One region of the Massilia putida genome, then DNA from elsewhere that is predicted to be linked to it. Evidence: riboswitches for the same ligand, from Rfam matches in the RefSeq annotation. Region 1 holds a riboswitch; each other region holds the start of a gene.
The links. A riboswitch is a leader RNA that binds a small molecule or an ion and turns the genes downstream of it on or off. The one in region 1 is predicted to bind thiamine pyrophosphate.
Positions count from the first base shown of each region.

Region 2: another riboswitch for thiamine pyrophosphate. It lies ahead of thiC (phosphomethylpyrimidine synthase ThiC); the one in region 1 lies ahead of BVG12_RS31985 (D-amino acid dehydrogenase).
Region 3: another riboswitch for thiamine pyrophosphate. It lies ahead of BVG12_RS10800 (TonB-dependent siderophore receptor); the one in region 1 lies ahead of BVG12_RS31985 (D-amino acid dehydrogenase).

Region 1 covers NZ_CP019038.1:6,692,632-6,697,316, forward strand. The annotation lists gene BVG12_RS31975 (DEAD/DEAH box helicase) at 1-644, opposite strand, end outside; gene BVG12_RS31980 (GNAT family N-acetyltransferase) at 739-1,203, shown strand; gene BVG12_RS31985 (D-amino acid dehydrogenase) at 1,184-2,446, opposite strand; TPP riboswitch at 2,560-2,665, opposite strand; gene BVG12_RS35580 (hypothetical protein) at 2,783-2,911, opposite strand; gene BVG12_RS31990 (hypothetical protein) at 2,975-3,646, opposite strand; gene BVG12_RS31995 (hypothetical protein) at 3,827-4,342, shown strand; gene BVG12_RS32000 (NAD(P)/FAD-dependent oxidoreductase) at 4,422-4,685, shown strand, end outside.
Region 2 covers NZ_CP019038.1:4,502,734-4,507,418, reverse strand. The annotation lists gene BVG12_RS22220 (ABC transporter ATP-binding protein) at 1-12, shown strand, start outside; gene BVG12_RS22215 (HEAT repeat domain-containing protein) at 36-1,001, shown strand; gene BVG12_RS22210 (DUF971 domain-containing protein) at 998-1,282, shown strand; gene BVG12_RS22205 (MOSC domain-containing protein) at 1,403-2,248, opposite strand; TPP riboswitch at 2,379-2,480, shown strand; gene thiC (phosphomethylpyrimidine synthase ThiC) at 2,678-4,591, shown strand; gene thiS (sulfur carrier protein ThiS) at 4,596-4,685, shown strand, end outside.
Region 3 covers NZ_CP019038.1:1,917,883-1,922,567, reverse strand. The annotation lists gene pnuC (nicotinamide riboside transporter PnuC) at 1-94, shown strand, start outside; gene BVG12_RS10805 (AAA family ATPase) at 94-648, shown strand; gene BVG12_RS10800 (TonB-dependent siderophore receptor) at 734-2,866, opposite strand; TPP riboswitch at 2,948-3,047, opposite strand; gene BVG12_RS10795 (iron-containing alcohol dehydrogenase) at 3,150-4,307, opposite strand; gene BVG12_RS10790 (DUF535 family protein) at 4,398-4,685, opposite strand, start outside.

The DNA of each region.
Region 1 (4,685 bases):
GTCGTGTTGCGCGGCGTGGCCTCGATGCTGACGGGGGCGATCAGGAGCTTCGTCGCCAGCAGGCGGATCGGATCGGAGAACGTCGCCGAGAACAACAAGGTCTGGCGGCGCTTGGGCAGCAGCGCGAGCAGGTTGTCGATGTCGCGTGAGAACCCGAGGTCGAGCATGCGGTCCGCCTCGTCCAGCACGAGCGTCTGCACCTGGTTGAAGCGCACGGCGTTCTGGCGCTGCAGGTCGAGCAGGCGGCCGGGCGTGGCGACGAGGACGTCGACGCCTTTACGGAGCCGCATCATCTGCGGATTGATGCTGACGCCGCCGTACGCGACCATCGTGCGCAGCGGCAGCCCGGCCGCATAGGCGCGCACGCTCTCGTGCACCTGCTCGGCCAGTTCGCGCGTCGGCACGAGGATCAGCGAGCGCGCAGAATTGCTGGCGACCTCTCCACCATCCGTCACGAGGCGCTGCAGCAGCGGCAGGGCGAAGCCGGCCGTCTTGCCGGTGCCCGTCTGGGCGGCGGCCATGACGTCGCGTCCGGCCAGCACGGCGGGAATCGCCTGCGACTGGACGGCGGTGGGCGTGTGATAGGACAGCGAGGCGAGGGTGCGCGTGATCTGGTCGATCAGGCCGAGCGAAGCGAACGACATGGTGGCGAAAGCGGGGTTGGAAAAGGCGACAGTGTAACCTGTCGGGGAAACGAGGCGCGAAACGCCTACCATCAACCTCATCATCACATCGCCCATGTCGCATTTATTGTTCAGGCAAGCCGTCAGCGCCGATATCCCCGCCATGTCGCAGATCCGGTTGGCGGTCACCGAAAATGTCTTGTCGGACCCGGCGCGAATTACCGCCGACATGTACGAGGACTATCTGGAACGGTCGGGACGTGGCTGGGTCGCGGAATGCGGGGGCGAGATCGTCGCGTTTTGCTACGCGGACAAGGTCAACGCTTCCGTCTGGGCATTGTTTGTCCGGCCGGGCCATGAGGGACGAGGACTCGGCAAAGCATTGCTCAAGCAGGCGGTGGACTGGCTATTCCAGGCGGGGCATGAACGTGTCCATCTGACGACCGGCGCCAATACGCGAGCGGACAAGTTCTATGCCGCGCAAGGTTGGGATCGTAGGCCCGTCGGGGCTTCCGACATCGGGTATTCGCTGTCGGCCGTCCGCGAAAACACGCCGGTCGTCACGCGGCCGCGCCGGTGAATGCGAAGTCGACGTCCGGCTCGCGCCCCGACACGATGTCCGCGACGGCCCGTCCCGACCCGCAGCCCATCGTCCAGCCGAGCGTGCCGTGGCCCGTGTTCAGGTACAGGTTCGCAAAGCGCGTGCGGCCGATGTAGGGCACGTTCGACGGCGTCAGCGGGCGCAGGCCGGCCCAGTACGTCGCCGCGTCGTAGTCGCAGGCGCCGGGGAACAGGGCGCGCACGCGCCGCGTGATGGCCTCGCAGCGCACCGGGTTCAGGTCGCGCGTATAACCGTTCAGTTCGCACGTGCCGGCCACGCGCAGGCGCGACCCGAGGCGCGAGAAGACGAGCTTGTGGCCGTCGTCCGTCAGCGACACGGTCGGCGCGGCGTCCGGGTCCAGAACGGGGTAGGTCGCGGAATAGCCCTTGCCGGGATAGATCAGCAGCCGGATGCCCAGCGGCGCGAGCAGGCCGGCGGAAAAACTGCCCAGGGCGACGACGACGGCGTCCGCACGGAGCGTCCGGTGCCGGCCTTCGTCATCGATGATTTCCACGCCGTTGACGCGGTCGCCCTCGGCCTGCAGGCGCGTGACCGTCGTGTCGTAGCGGAAGCGGATGCCGGCCGCCACGCCGCGCGCGGCCAGTTGCGACGTGAACCGGTACACGTCGCCCGATTCGTCGCTGGCCGTGAAGTCGCCGCCCACGAGATTGCGGCGATTGGCCCCCAGCGCCGGTTCGATCCGGACGACCTCGTCGGCGTCGACGGTCATGCGCGGGCAGCCCAGGTCGCGCATCGCGGCGGCCGCGCGGCAGGCGCGCTCGAATTCACGTTCGTCCGTGTAGAAGTGAAGAATGCCGCGCGTGAGACAGTCGTAGTCGATGTTCGTGCGCGCGCGCAGCGCCTGCAGGCTGCGGCGGCTGTAGTCGGCCATGGCGACGATCTGGCGCAGGTTGGCGGCGACGCGGCCCGGTGCGCACTCGCGCACGAACTGCAGGCACCAGCGCCATTGCAGCGGATCGGCGCGCAGCCGGAACAGCAGCGGGGCGTCTTCCCGCCCCAGCGCTTGCACGACCTTGAGCAGGCCGGCGGGCGTGGCCCACGGTTCCGCGTGCGACACCGAGATCTGGCAGCCGTTCGCGAAACTCGTCTCCTGCGCGGGGCCGGGTTGGCGCTCGATCACCGTGACGTCGTGGCCGGCCTCGCGCAAATACCAGGCGGTCGCGGTGCCGACGACGCCGGCGCCCAGGACGATGACGTTCATCGGCGCACCGCGGCGGATCGACTGGACGTCGTAAACACAGGAAATTGCATGCCGCTCCTCGTTGGCGTCGTGGTGACGGGCGGAGCCGGCAAAGGAGGACAGGACCCGGATGACCCGGTATCCGCATGCTTCCCTTCGCTGGCATTACCCAGATCAGGTTCGGAGGGTGTTTCTCACCCGCGGGCCGCGGTTGCGGCTGCAGGACCCCTAGCGTTGCCTTATGGCAGGGAGAATTTTAACCGGTTCGCGGCATGCCGGTAAAGCGGCCTGAGGATGTGACGCGGCGCCGGCGCGCGCGGACGCGGCCGGAGAGGGACGGCGTGCGCGGCGGGCGCGTCAGGCCGTGGCGACGGTGGCTGCGGCCAGGGCGACGGTCGGTTTCACCGGTTCGCGCCGATCCTGGCAGGTCACCAGCATGAGGCAGGCCAGGAGTAGCAGGCTCCAGCGTGTACGATGGTGTTTCATCGCGCTCTCCTTTGGCCGCATCGTAGTCCAACGCCGCCACACGCGGCGCGCCGCTGGCGACGGTCAGAACTTGTAGCCGATGCTCACGCGCACGACCGGATACAGCTTGGTCGAATTCATGTCGTCGCGCAGGAGCTGGCGTTCGACGGCGACGTCGCTGGCGAGCGCCTTGCACACCGTTTGCGACGTCGTGCAGCCGATGCTGGCCAGCTGGACGTTCGGATTGCCCTGGTAAAACACGCCGAGATCGATGTTGCTGGTCCAGCGCGAATTCGGCGCCAGCGCATTGCCCCAGCCGATGCCGGCATAAGGCGCGGCCTTGCGGTAATCGATGCGGCCGGTCAGCAGGCCGACGTCGGCAGCCGAATAGAGGTTGCCGTTGATGGCGTAGGCGCCGGCGCCGTTCGGCCTGGCCTTGGCGTTGAATTTGTTGCCGTTGTAGACGAGGCCGCCCGTCAGGTGGAAGTTGCTGCCTTCGTTCAGGTACCAGTCGAACAGGACGTCGAACGTCTGCAGCTTGCCTTTGATGTCGTAGTCGACCTGGCCCGACGTCTTGCTGAAGTTGTGCTTGAAGTAGTTGGCGCCGAAGCGGCCGTTCAGATAGGTTTCCATCGGCACGACGACGTGGAAGCCCACGCCGGTGGTGCCGACGTCGGCCGTTGCGCCGACCTGCGCGTTGGCGGAGGCTGCCGCCAGCAGGGCGGCCGCGGCCAGCACGGTATGTTTCGCGAACATCGAATGACCTTTCAATGATAGAGCGGGCGATTGTAGCCGGGTGCTTGCTCCATGGGGAAATGTCACGATCCGGTTTGTTGTAATCCCGCCCGGAACGACAATGTAAGCATGTGTTGCAGCGAATTGCACGTAACATTTCGTTTGATAAACTCAACACAAACATTACAAAGAGGTCATCCTATGAAATCCCTGATCCTTGGCGCCGCGCTGTGCGCGGCCGCTTTCCCGGCCCTGGCTCAGACGAATGTCTCCATCAGCGTCGGCCAGCCCGGCTTCTACGGCCGTGTCGATATCGGCGACTTCGTGCCGCGCCCCGTCGTGTACGCGCCGCAACCGGTGATCATCACGCCGGCGCCGCAGTACATCGCGGAACCCGTCTACCTGCGCGTGCCGCCGGGCCATCGCAAGCACTGGGCCAAGTTCTGCGGCCGCTACGGCGCGTGCGGCCGTCCGGTGCTGTTCGTGCGCGACGAGTGGTACACGAACACCTATGTGCCGCGCTACCGCGAGCATTTCGGCGATCGCGACGGCTACCGCGGCGGTCCGCGCGAGGTGCGCGTCGTCGAGCGCGTGGAATACCGCGACGGTCGTGGCGACGGCCACGACGGCCGTGGTCATGACGAGGGCTGGGAACACGGCCGCGGCCATGGCGAAGGCCACGGCAACGGCCATGGCCACGGCCATGACCGCGACTGATCCGTGACGGGCGGTTGCGCCGCCCCGTAGTAGACTGTCTGCGTGAGCCCGGCAGCGGGCGCGACCGACGGAGGCAGGCTTGCAGAGCGATATCGTGATCGTGGGCGGCGGGGCGGGCGGATTGGAACTCGCCTGCAAACTGGGCCGCAAATTCGGGCCCGACAAGGTGACGCTGGTCGACAGCCGGCTCTACCACGTGTGGAAGCCGTCGCTGCACGAGGTGGCGGCCGGCACGCTGGACATCCACCAGGAAGGCCTGTCGTACCAGATGCTGGCGCACGATCGCGGCTTTACCTTCGTGTACGGTGCCATGACGGCGCTCGACGCGACCGCGCGGCACATC
Region 2 (4,685 bases), 2.2 Mb from region 1:
GGCCCTCTCTGAACTCTGCCATGCAAGGACACATCGTGACTTCCGATTTTTACGACGACCCCGAACTCGCCGCGCTGGCGCTGCGCCTGCGGGATATTGACGCGACCGTGCGCCGCATCGCCCTGCTCGACCTGGCCGACCTGGACGGCGACGCCCACGTGCCGCTATTGCTGGCCGCCCTCGGCGACGATGCCGCTTCCGTGCGCACGGAAGCGGCCCGCGCGCTGGAAGCGTTCGAATCGCCGGCCACCGTGCGCGGCCTCGCGCGCCTGCTGTCGGACGAGGACGCCGGCGTGCGCGCGGCCGCCGCGCAGAGCCTGTCGGAACTGAAGCTGCCCGAATCGGCGCGGGAACTGCTGCCGTTCATCGCTACTGGCGATCCATTCGTGCGCGCGGCCGCGCTGCGCGGCGTGCGCGAGCTGCGCGTGGCCGACAGCGTCAAACCCGCCTTGGCGGCGCTGGATGACCCGGATCCGCTCGTCCGGCGCGAGGCGGTGGCCGTGCTGGGTTATCTGAAGCGTCTCGATGCGGTCGATGCGCTGACGCGGCTGACGATCCAGGATCCGGTGCCGGAGGTGCGGCGCGCCGCGGCGGGGGCGCTGGGGTTTGCCGACGAGACGCCGGCCGTGCTGGCCGCCCTGCTGGCGGCGCTGCTAGATCCCGCCTGGCAGGTGCGCGAGGAAGCCGCGACGACGCTCGGCAAGCTGCGCCTGCGCGACGCCGCCCCGGCCCTCATCGCGGCGCTGGACGACGCGTACTGGCAGGTGCGCCTGCGCGCCGCCCGCAGCCTGGGCCGGTTGCGCAACCTGGATGCGCTGCCGGGCTTGACATCGGCGCTCACGCACACGATCGGCAACCTGAGAAAGGAAGCGGCGCTGGCGCTGGGCGAGATCGGTTCGCCGGCCGCGCTGCCCGCACTGCGCGCGGCGGAGAACGACCTTGACCCGGAAGTGCGCAAGTCCGTGCGCCTGGCGCTCCAGCAGATCGGGGCGGCCGCATGACGACGCTGCCTGCGACCATCGAGAACCACGCCGCGCAGGGCGTGCTGGCGCTGCGCTGGCCGGACGGCAGCGAGGCGCGGATCACGCACGCGCGGCTGCGCGCCCTGTGCCCGTGCTCGGCATGCCGCGCGCAGCGGCGGGCCGGGATCGAAGTCGAAGCGGACAACGCCGTGCGCCTGGCCGCGATCGAGCCGGTCGGCGCCTATGCGCTGAACCTCGCGTTCAGCGACGGCCACCGGCGCGGCATCTATCCCTACGAAATGCTCGCCACGTTCGCCTGACACGAGGTTTCTGCATGTAGGGTGGAGGCTCCGCCGTCCACGCGTGCAACGGCGCGGATCAGCGTCGTGGTATGCATGCGCCGCATGAACGCATGGACGGGAAACCCGTCCACCCTACGTTTAAAAGGCGATTTCCGTTTCCAGTTCCTGCCCGAGATGCAGCTCGCCGCCGGCCCCCGCCGTCACGATGCAGTTCATGCCGAGGCACACCGCGCCTTCCATGCGCGGATTGGCCCGGTAGGTCTGCAAGATATCGAGCGGGTCCGGGCCCGGGATGCCCGTCGCCTGGTCGATCGAGGGAATCGGGCAGCGCGCGCACGGCTTCACCGGACGGATCTCGACGCCGCCGACGGTCAGCGTGGCGAGGAAATCCTCTTCGCAGGCGTCGAGGCCGTCGACGACGAGGTTCGGGCGGAAGCGGTCCATCGGCAGCGCATGGCGGCCGGCCGCGACGAGGCGCGCGTTGAGGTCGTCGAGCGACGCCTGGCCGATCAGCAGCAGCGGATAGCCGTCCGCAAAGCGCGTCTGGGCCTCCACGCCGTTCGTCCATTTGGTGCTCGTCGGCCGCACGACGTCGCGGTGGAAGCGCACGAGGCGGCAGGCCGTAGCCAGCACGGCCGAGAACCAGGCGGCGGCCGCGTCGCCGCAATCGGCGGCGTCGACCTTGTCGTCCCAGATCTGCACGGTGCGCTTGGCGGCCGCCTCGTCCCACGCGAGCGGCAGCGCCAGTTCGTCCATGCCGGGCGCATGGATGCGCAGCTTGCCACCGTCCGGCAACGGCCGGATCAGCGCCATGCGCGGGTGCTCGCGCTGCGTGAGGAACTGGCCGTCGTCCGTCACCAGCATCCATTCACGGTCGTGCACGCCCAGCGCGAACAGGCCGGAGTCGAGCACGGTCGCGGACCGCACGGCGATGCCGGCGCAGGATTTGATCGGGTACAGAAGCAGATGGGTCAGGATGGCCATGGATCGGTTCGTCGTTGTGGGGTCTGGATACTGGTCGATAGTATGCACCAATCCACATTCGCTGTTCCTGTTTGCCAAGCGCATAAAACCGGCGTACACTCCGTCCCGTCGCTTCGGCTTACCGGGGCGGCACCAATGCTAGGGGTCCTGCGCCGTCACGCGGCGTGGGTGAGAAATACCCTCCGAACCTGATCTGGATAATGCCAGCGAAGGGAAGCTACAGAGCTAAGCGTGCACGTTCGTCTGCCCGCATCTTTGCACCTCCTCCAGCTGGATCGCCGATCTCCCGGGGTACTCCTGAACCTGCTGCGCGTTGCATTTTTCCCTGCGATGCCCGCTGTACTCGCGTACGGCTGCGCGTCTCGGACAAAACTGCTGCCGTTCGCGACGGTTTAGAAGTGCCCCTTAGTGACCAACAAGGAGTGCACTTTGAACGCCGATCCGAAATTCCTGTCCGCCAGCGCCACCGTCGATGCCGCCGCCGTCGCGCCGCTTCCCAATTCCCGCAAGATCTACGTGACGGGCAGCCGCCCGGACATCCGCGTGCCAATGCGCGAGATCCGCCAGGCCGACACGCCGGCGTCGTTCGGCCATGAACCGAATCCGCCCGTGTGGGTCTACGACACGTCCGGTCCGTACACCGATCCCGACGCCGTCATCGACATCCGCTCCGGCCTGGCGCCACTGCGCGCCGACTGGATCCGCGAGCGCGGCGACACGGAAGAACTGGCCGGCCCTTCGTCGCACTACGGCGTCGAACGCCTGAACGATCCGAAGCTGGCCGAGCTGCGCTTCAACCTGCAGCGCAAGCCGCGCCGCGGTGCGCCGGGCCGCAACGTCACGCAGATGCACTATGCGCGCCAGGGCATCATCACGCCCGAGATGGAGTACGTCGCCATCCGCGAAAACCTGCGCCGCCAGGAATATCTCGCCGCGATGGAGGCCGCCGGCCCGACGGGCAAGCGCATGGCGCAGATGCTGGGCCGCCAGCATCCCGGCCAATCGTTCGGCGCCAGCATTCCGAAAGAGATCACGCCGGAATTCGTACGCGACGAGATCGCCCGCGGCCGCGCCATCCTGCCGGCCAACATCAATCACCCGGAATCGGAACCGATGATCATCGGCCGTAACTTCCTCGTGAAGATCAACGCCAATATCGGCAACTCGGCCGTGACGTCGTCGATCGGCGAGGAAGTCGAGAAGATGACGTGGGCCACGCGCTGGGGCGGCGACACCGTGATGGATCTGTCCACCGGCAAGCATATCCACGAGACGCGCGAGTGGATCATCCGGAACAGCCCCGTCCCCATCGGCACGGTGCCGCTGTACCAGGCGCTGGAAAAGGTGCACGGCAAGGCCGAGGACCTGACGTGGGAAATCTACCGCGACACGCTGATCGAGCAGGCGGAGCAAGGCGTCGACTACTTCACCATCCACGCCGGCGTGCGTCTCGCCTACGTGCCAATGACGGCCAACCGCCTGACGGGCATCGTCTCGCGCGGCGGTTCGATCATGGCCAAGTGGTGCCTCGCCCACCACAAGGAATCGTTCCTGTACACGCATTTCGAAGAGATCTGCGAGATCATGAAAGCGTACGACGTCGCGTTCAGCCTGGGCGACGGCCTGCGTCCCGGCTCGATCTACGACGCCAACGACGAAGCCCAGCTGTCCGAGCTGAAGACGCTCGGCGAACTGACGCAGATCGCGTGGAAGCACGACGTGCAGGTGATGATCGAAGGCCCGGGCCACGTGCCGCTGCAGCTGATCAAGGAGAACATGGACCTGCAGCTGGAGCAGTGCCACGAGGCGCCGTTCTACACGTTGGGGCCCCTGACCACCGACATCGCGCCGGGCTACGACCACATCACGTCCGGCATCGGCGCCGCCAACATCGGCTGGTACGGCACGGCGATGCTGTGCTACGTGACGCCGAAGGAGCACCTGGGCCTGCCCGACAAGGACGACGTCAAGGACGGCATCATCACGTACAAGATCGCGGCGCACGCGGCCGACCTGGCCAAGGGCCATCCGGGCGCGCAGATCCGCGACAACGCGCTGTCGAAAGCCCGTTTCGAATTCCGCTGGGAAGACCAGTTCAACCTCGGCCTGGACCCGGACAAGGCGCGTTCCTTCCACGACGAGACGCTGCCCAAGGATTCCGCCAAGGTGGCGCACTTCTGCTCGATGTGCGGTCCGCATTTCTGCTCGATGAAGATCACCCAGGAAGTGCGCGATTACGCGGCCGGCCAGGGCATCGCTGCCAACGCCGCGCTGGAACAGGGCATGCAGGTGAAGGCCGTCGAGTTCATGAAGCGCGGCGCCGAGCTCTATCACAAGGAGTGACGCCGTGCTGGAAATCGAATTGAACGGCGCCGCGCACCTGCTACCCGCGCAGACCAGCCTGCACGACCTCGTCGAGTCGCTGGGCCTCGCGGGA
Region 3 (4,685 bases), 2.2 Mb from region 1:
CGTGCTGGCCGTGCTGGGCCTGCGCGCGTGGACGGCGGCCGCGCGTGCCGATGCGGCGCCGCCCGCCGGCGTGCCGGTGGCCGGGGGCGTGTGATGACGCCGAAGCGGATCGCCCTGCTGGGCGCGGAATCGACGGGCAAGTCGACCTTGGCGCAGGCGCTGGCGGCGCGCTACGGCACGCTGTGGGTGGCGGAATACCTGCGCGAATTCGTGGAGGTCAACGCGCGCGTGCCGCGCGAGGACGACCAGGTCGGCATCGCGCGCACCCAGCGCGCACGCGAGCAGGTGCTGGCGGACGACGCGCGCGTGCGGGACTTCCTGTTCGTCGACACGACGCCGTTGATGACGGCCGTGTACAGCCGCGTCTACTGGGGGCGCGTGCCGGCCGACCTGCTTGCTTTGGAAGCGGCGCACGACTATGCCTGGACGCTCGTCGCGGCGCCCGATCTGCCGTGGGTGCCGGACGGGCTGCAGCGCGAGTCGGAAGAGGTGCGGCAGCGGGTGCATGCGCAGCTGCTGGACGTGCTCGATGCACGCGGGATTCCGTTCACGTTGTTGACGGGGGAACTCGAGGCGCGCTTGCGGCAGGTGGAAGAACTGATTGGCCCGCCCACCGGTCGTTCCCGCGAAAGCGGGAACCCATACTAAATATCCGCAGTCGCCTCGGTATGGGTTTCCGCCTGCGCGGGAAGCCGTTTCCGGCAATGCCGGAAACGACGGTTTGCAGGCTACGTTAGAAATCGAACTGCGCCGATGCCCTGAACGTCCGCGGCGCCCCCGGCAGCAGGTAGCCGCCCAGCTCCGGCGTCACGTCGCGCCAGTAGAACTTGTCGAACAGGTTCTCGGCCCGCGCGCGCAGCGTGACGTTCGTCGCGCCCCATTTCACGCCGTACGACGCGCCCACGCCGAACACGTGGTAATCCGGCACGAACACCGTGTTTGCGACGTCGAACGCTTTCTTGCCCGAGTACTGCCACGTGCCGTCCAGCTTCAGGCCCGGGACCGCGGCCACGGCATACTGCACCCACGCCGTCGATTTGAACGCGGGGACGTCCGTCACGCGCTTGCCGTCGATGCTTGCCTGGCTAGTCCCTTCCTGGCGCGTGTTCAGGGCCATCAACGACAGGCTCCAGTCCAGCGCCGGCGTGACCTTGCCCTGCGCCGTCAATTCCAGGCCGCGGTGGGTTTCTTTACCGTTGCGCACGAACGTGTTGTGCGCGTCCGTGTACTCCAGGCCCTGGCGGATCTGGAACAGCGCGGCCGACAGGTTGATGCCATTGTCCAGCGCGGCCTTGGCGCCGATCTCGACCTGGTGCGAACGCTGCGGCGCCAGCACCTGGTTCTCGTTCGTCGTCTGCATCGGCGCGATGCCGCCGTGCTGCAGGCCGTGGCTGACGGCGGCGTACACGTTCCAGTCGCGCGCGGGGCTGAACACGAGGGCGGCGCTCGGCAGCAGGAACGAGTCGTCGCTGTGCACGTAGCCGGTGGCCTCGTCGACGAATTCGCTGCGCTTGACCTGGACGTGGCGCAGGCCCGCGTGCACGGTCAGCCGGTCGGTCAGGCTCACGATGTCCTGGGCGAACAGGGCGCGTTCCTCGTCGCTGCGGCGCTCGAACACGGGGCCCGTCACGCGGGTGGCCGCCACGTGCGGCGTCACGAGCGGGTGCCACAGATTGCTGTAGCCGACGTAGTCGTAGACGTAATCGCCGAAGCTGTCGTGCCGCTCGGAGTACGAGGTGCCGACCGTGAGGGCATGGCGGATCATGCCGGTCGCGAACTTGCCTTGCACCTGCGCCTGCACGCCCCACGGCGACTTGCGCTCGCCCGTGCTCTGGTAGTCGTAGACGTCGTAGTCGCCGTTGGAACAGTAGCCCGGATAATAGCCCGCGCCCTCGTTGCTGCAACCGTAGGGGAAGGCGGTGAAGTCGTCGCGCTTGAACCAGTGCTTGTTGGCGGCCACGGTCGCGAGCCAGCTAGGGGCGAGCTTGTATTCGAAGCGCAGGCCCAGGTTGCTGTCCTTCGTCTTGACGGGGCGCGTCCACGGCTGGTCGTTCAGCAGCATCTTGGGCGACACGCCCGTCGGCAGCACCTCGTTGCGGATCAGCTGGAAGCCGGGCGCCGTGATCTGGGCCTTGCGCTGGTAATCCATGTCCAGCTGGAGCAGCGCATCGGGCGTGATCTGCCAGTCGAACGCGGCCGACACGAACTGGCGGTCGCCGTTGGCGCCGCGCACGTACGGGTGGATGTCGGCGCTGGACGCGTTGATGCGGTAGCCGAAGCGGCGGTCGTCGAAACGGCCGCCGAGATCCACGGTGCCGTACAAGGTCCCGCGTTCGCTCACCTCCACGGTGGCGGAGCGCAGCGGCGTGTTCGTCGGGCGCTTGGTCACGTAGTTGACGATGCCGCCCGGCGTGGCGATGCCGGCCGTCAGGCCCGCGAGGCCTTTCAGCACTTCGATGCGTTCCTTGTTCTCCAGCGGGATCTGGGTGTCGCCCGGGATCGCGAAGCCGTCCTTGCGGTAGCTGTAGTTGTTGTCCAGGGCGAAGCCGCGGATCGAGAATTGTTCGGCATAGCCGACGGCGTTGTAGGCGTCGGCGACGGACGCGTCGAAGCGCATCGCCTCGGTCGTCGAGCGGATCGACAGGTCCTGCATCTGCGTGCGGCCGATGGCGGTGATGGAGGCCGGGGTGTCGAACAGCGACGCCTCGCCGAAGCCGCCGACGCTGGCGCGGTCGACGGCGATGAAGCGGTTGCCCGTCACGATGACTTCGGCGACGGGGCGGGTGGTGTCCTGTGCGTGCGCGTTCGCGACGAAGGCTTGCGCGATGGCATACGCGGCTGCGGTGTACTTCAATTGACGGTTCATGGTTTGCTCGTTTTCGCGCCGCGATGGGCACGCTGCTTTCTTCTAAAAGCCGGAGCCAACGGGGGAAGGGCAAACAAGGATGGGAGCTGCGTTGCGCTTTCCTTCGCTGGCATTATCCAGATCAGGTACGGAGGGTATCTCTCACCCGGGAAGCGAACTCCCAGGACCCCTAGCGAAGGCGCGAGTGTAGCACAGCGCGCCTTTTTATGGTGCGTCTGCTAATAGACATGTTGTAAAGCCGATGGTTCCGCGCGCCGCCGGCCGACGCGCGGAACGGGTGTGGCTAGAGCGCGCCTTCGAGCACGTCGCGCGCCACGTCCAGCGTGACGTCGCCGGTCTCGCCCATGGCGGTCATGCCGTGCGCCTCCAGTGCGGCGATCACGGCCGGGATCGCGTCGCGGCCCAGGTCGTAGTCGGACAGTTTCGTGCCGACGCCCATGGTGCGGAAGAAGTCTTCCGTGCGGTCGATGGCCGCGTCGATGCGCGCGTCCTCGTCGCCGGCATGGATGTCCCATACGCGCGCCGCGTATTGCAGCAGCTTGTCCCGCTTGGCGGCGCGGCGCACGCGCAGCATCGCCGGCAGCACGACCGCCAGCGTCTGCGCGTGGTCGAGCCCATACAACGCGGTCAGCTCGTGGCCGATGATGTGCGTGGACCAGTCTTGCGGCACGCCGGTGCCGATCAGGCCGTTCAGGGCCAGCGTGGCCGTCCACATCAGGTTGGCGCGCACGTCATACGCTTGCGGCGTGGCCAGTGCGCGCGGGCCGTCCTCGACGAGCGTCAGCAGCAGGCCTTCGGCAAAGCGGTCCTGCACCTTGGCCTGGGCGGGCACGGTCATATATTGCTCGATCACGTGCACGAACGCGTCGACGACGCCGTTGCCGACCTGGCGCGCGGGCAGCGTGTAGGTGCGCGTCGGGTCGAGCACGGCGAACTGCGGAAACACGGCGGGCGAAATGAACGCGAATTTCTCCTGCGTGCGCTTGCGCGTGATGACCGCGCCCGCGTTCATCTCGGAACCGGTCGCCGGCAGGGTCAGCACGACGCCGATGGGCAGCGCGGCATGCACGTTGGCCGCGTGCTGCTCGAGGATGGTCCACGGATCGGCGTCGAGCAGGGCGCCGGCCGCCACGAACTTGGTGCCGTCGATCACGGAGCCGCCGCCCACGGCCAGCAGGAAGTCCACGCGTTCGCGGCGCACGAGCGCGATGGCCTCCGACAGGGTTTCGCAAGTGGGATTCGGTTCGATGCCGCCGAACTCGAACACGGTGCGGCCGGCCAGCGCGGCCATCACCGCGTCGTACGTGTCGTTGGCGCGGATGCTGCCGCCGCCATACAGCACGAGGACACGGGCCTCCGGCGGAACCAGTGTCCCGATGCGCTCGATCTGGCCGTCGCCGAACAGGATGCGGGTGGGATTGTGGAAGTCGAAGTTGTGCAAGATGATCCTCCGGTTTTGTTCAGAGGATCATTATCGCGCAGACGGACAGCCGTCGTGGCAGTCGGCCGGCCGATGTCGGCCGGATGACGTTCAGGCCGGCTCGGGAATCGCCGCCGGATGCGCCACGTGCGCCCGCGCGTGCAGCAGGTGGCGCTGCACGACGGACCGCGACGATTCGCCGATCAGGCGCCAGTGCTCGCGCCGCAGGGCCGCGCGCTTGCGGTGCTTGGACGGCATTTCGGACAGCGGCTTCACGTAGAACGGCAGCGCGATCAGATAGCCGTCGCGGCCCGGCATTTCCTCGCCGCCGAGGATCCTCCAGAAGCCGTCGTACGCGTTGGCGAAATGTTTTTCCGGGTCGGGGTCGTAGGCGACGTG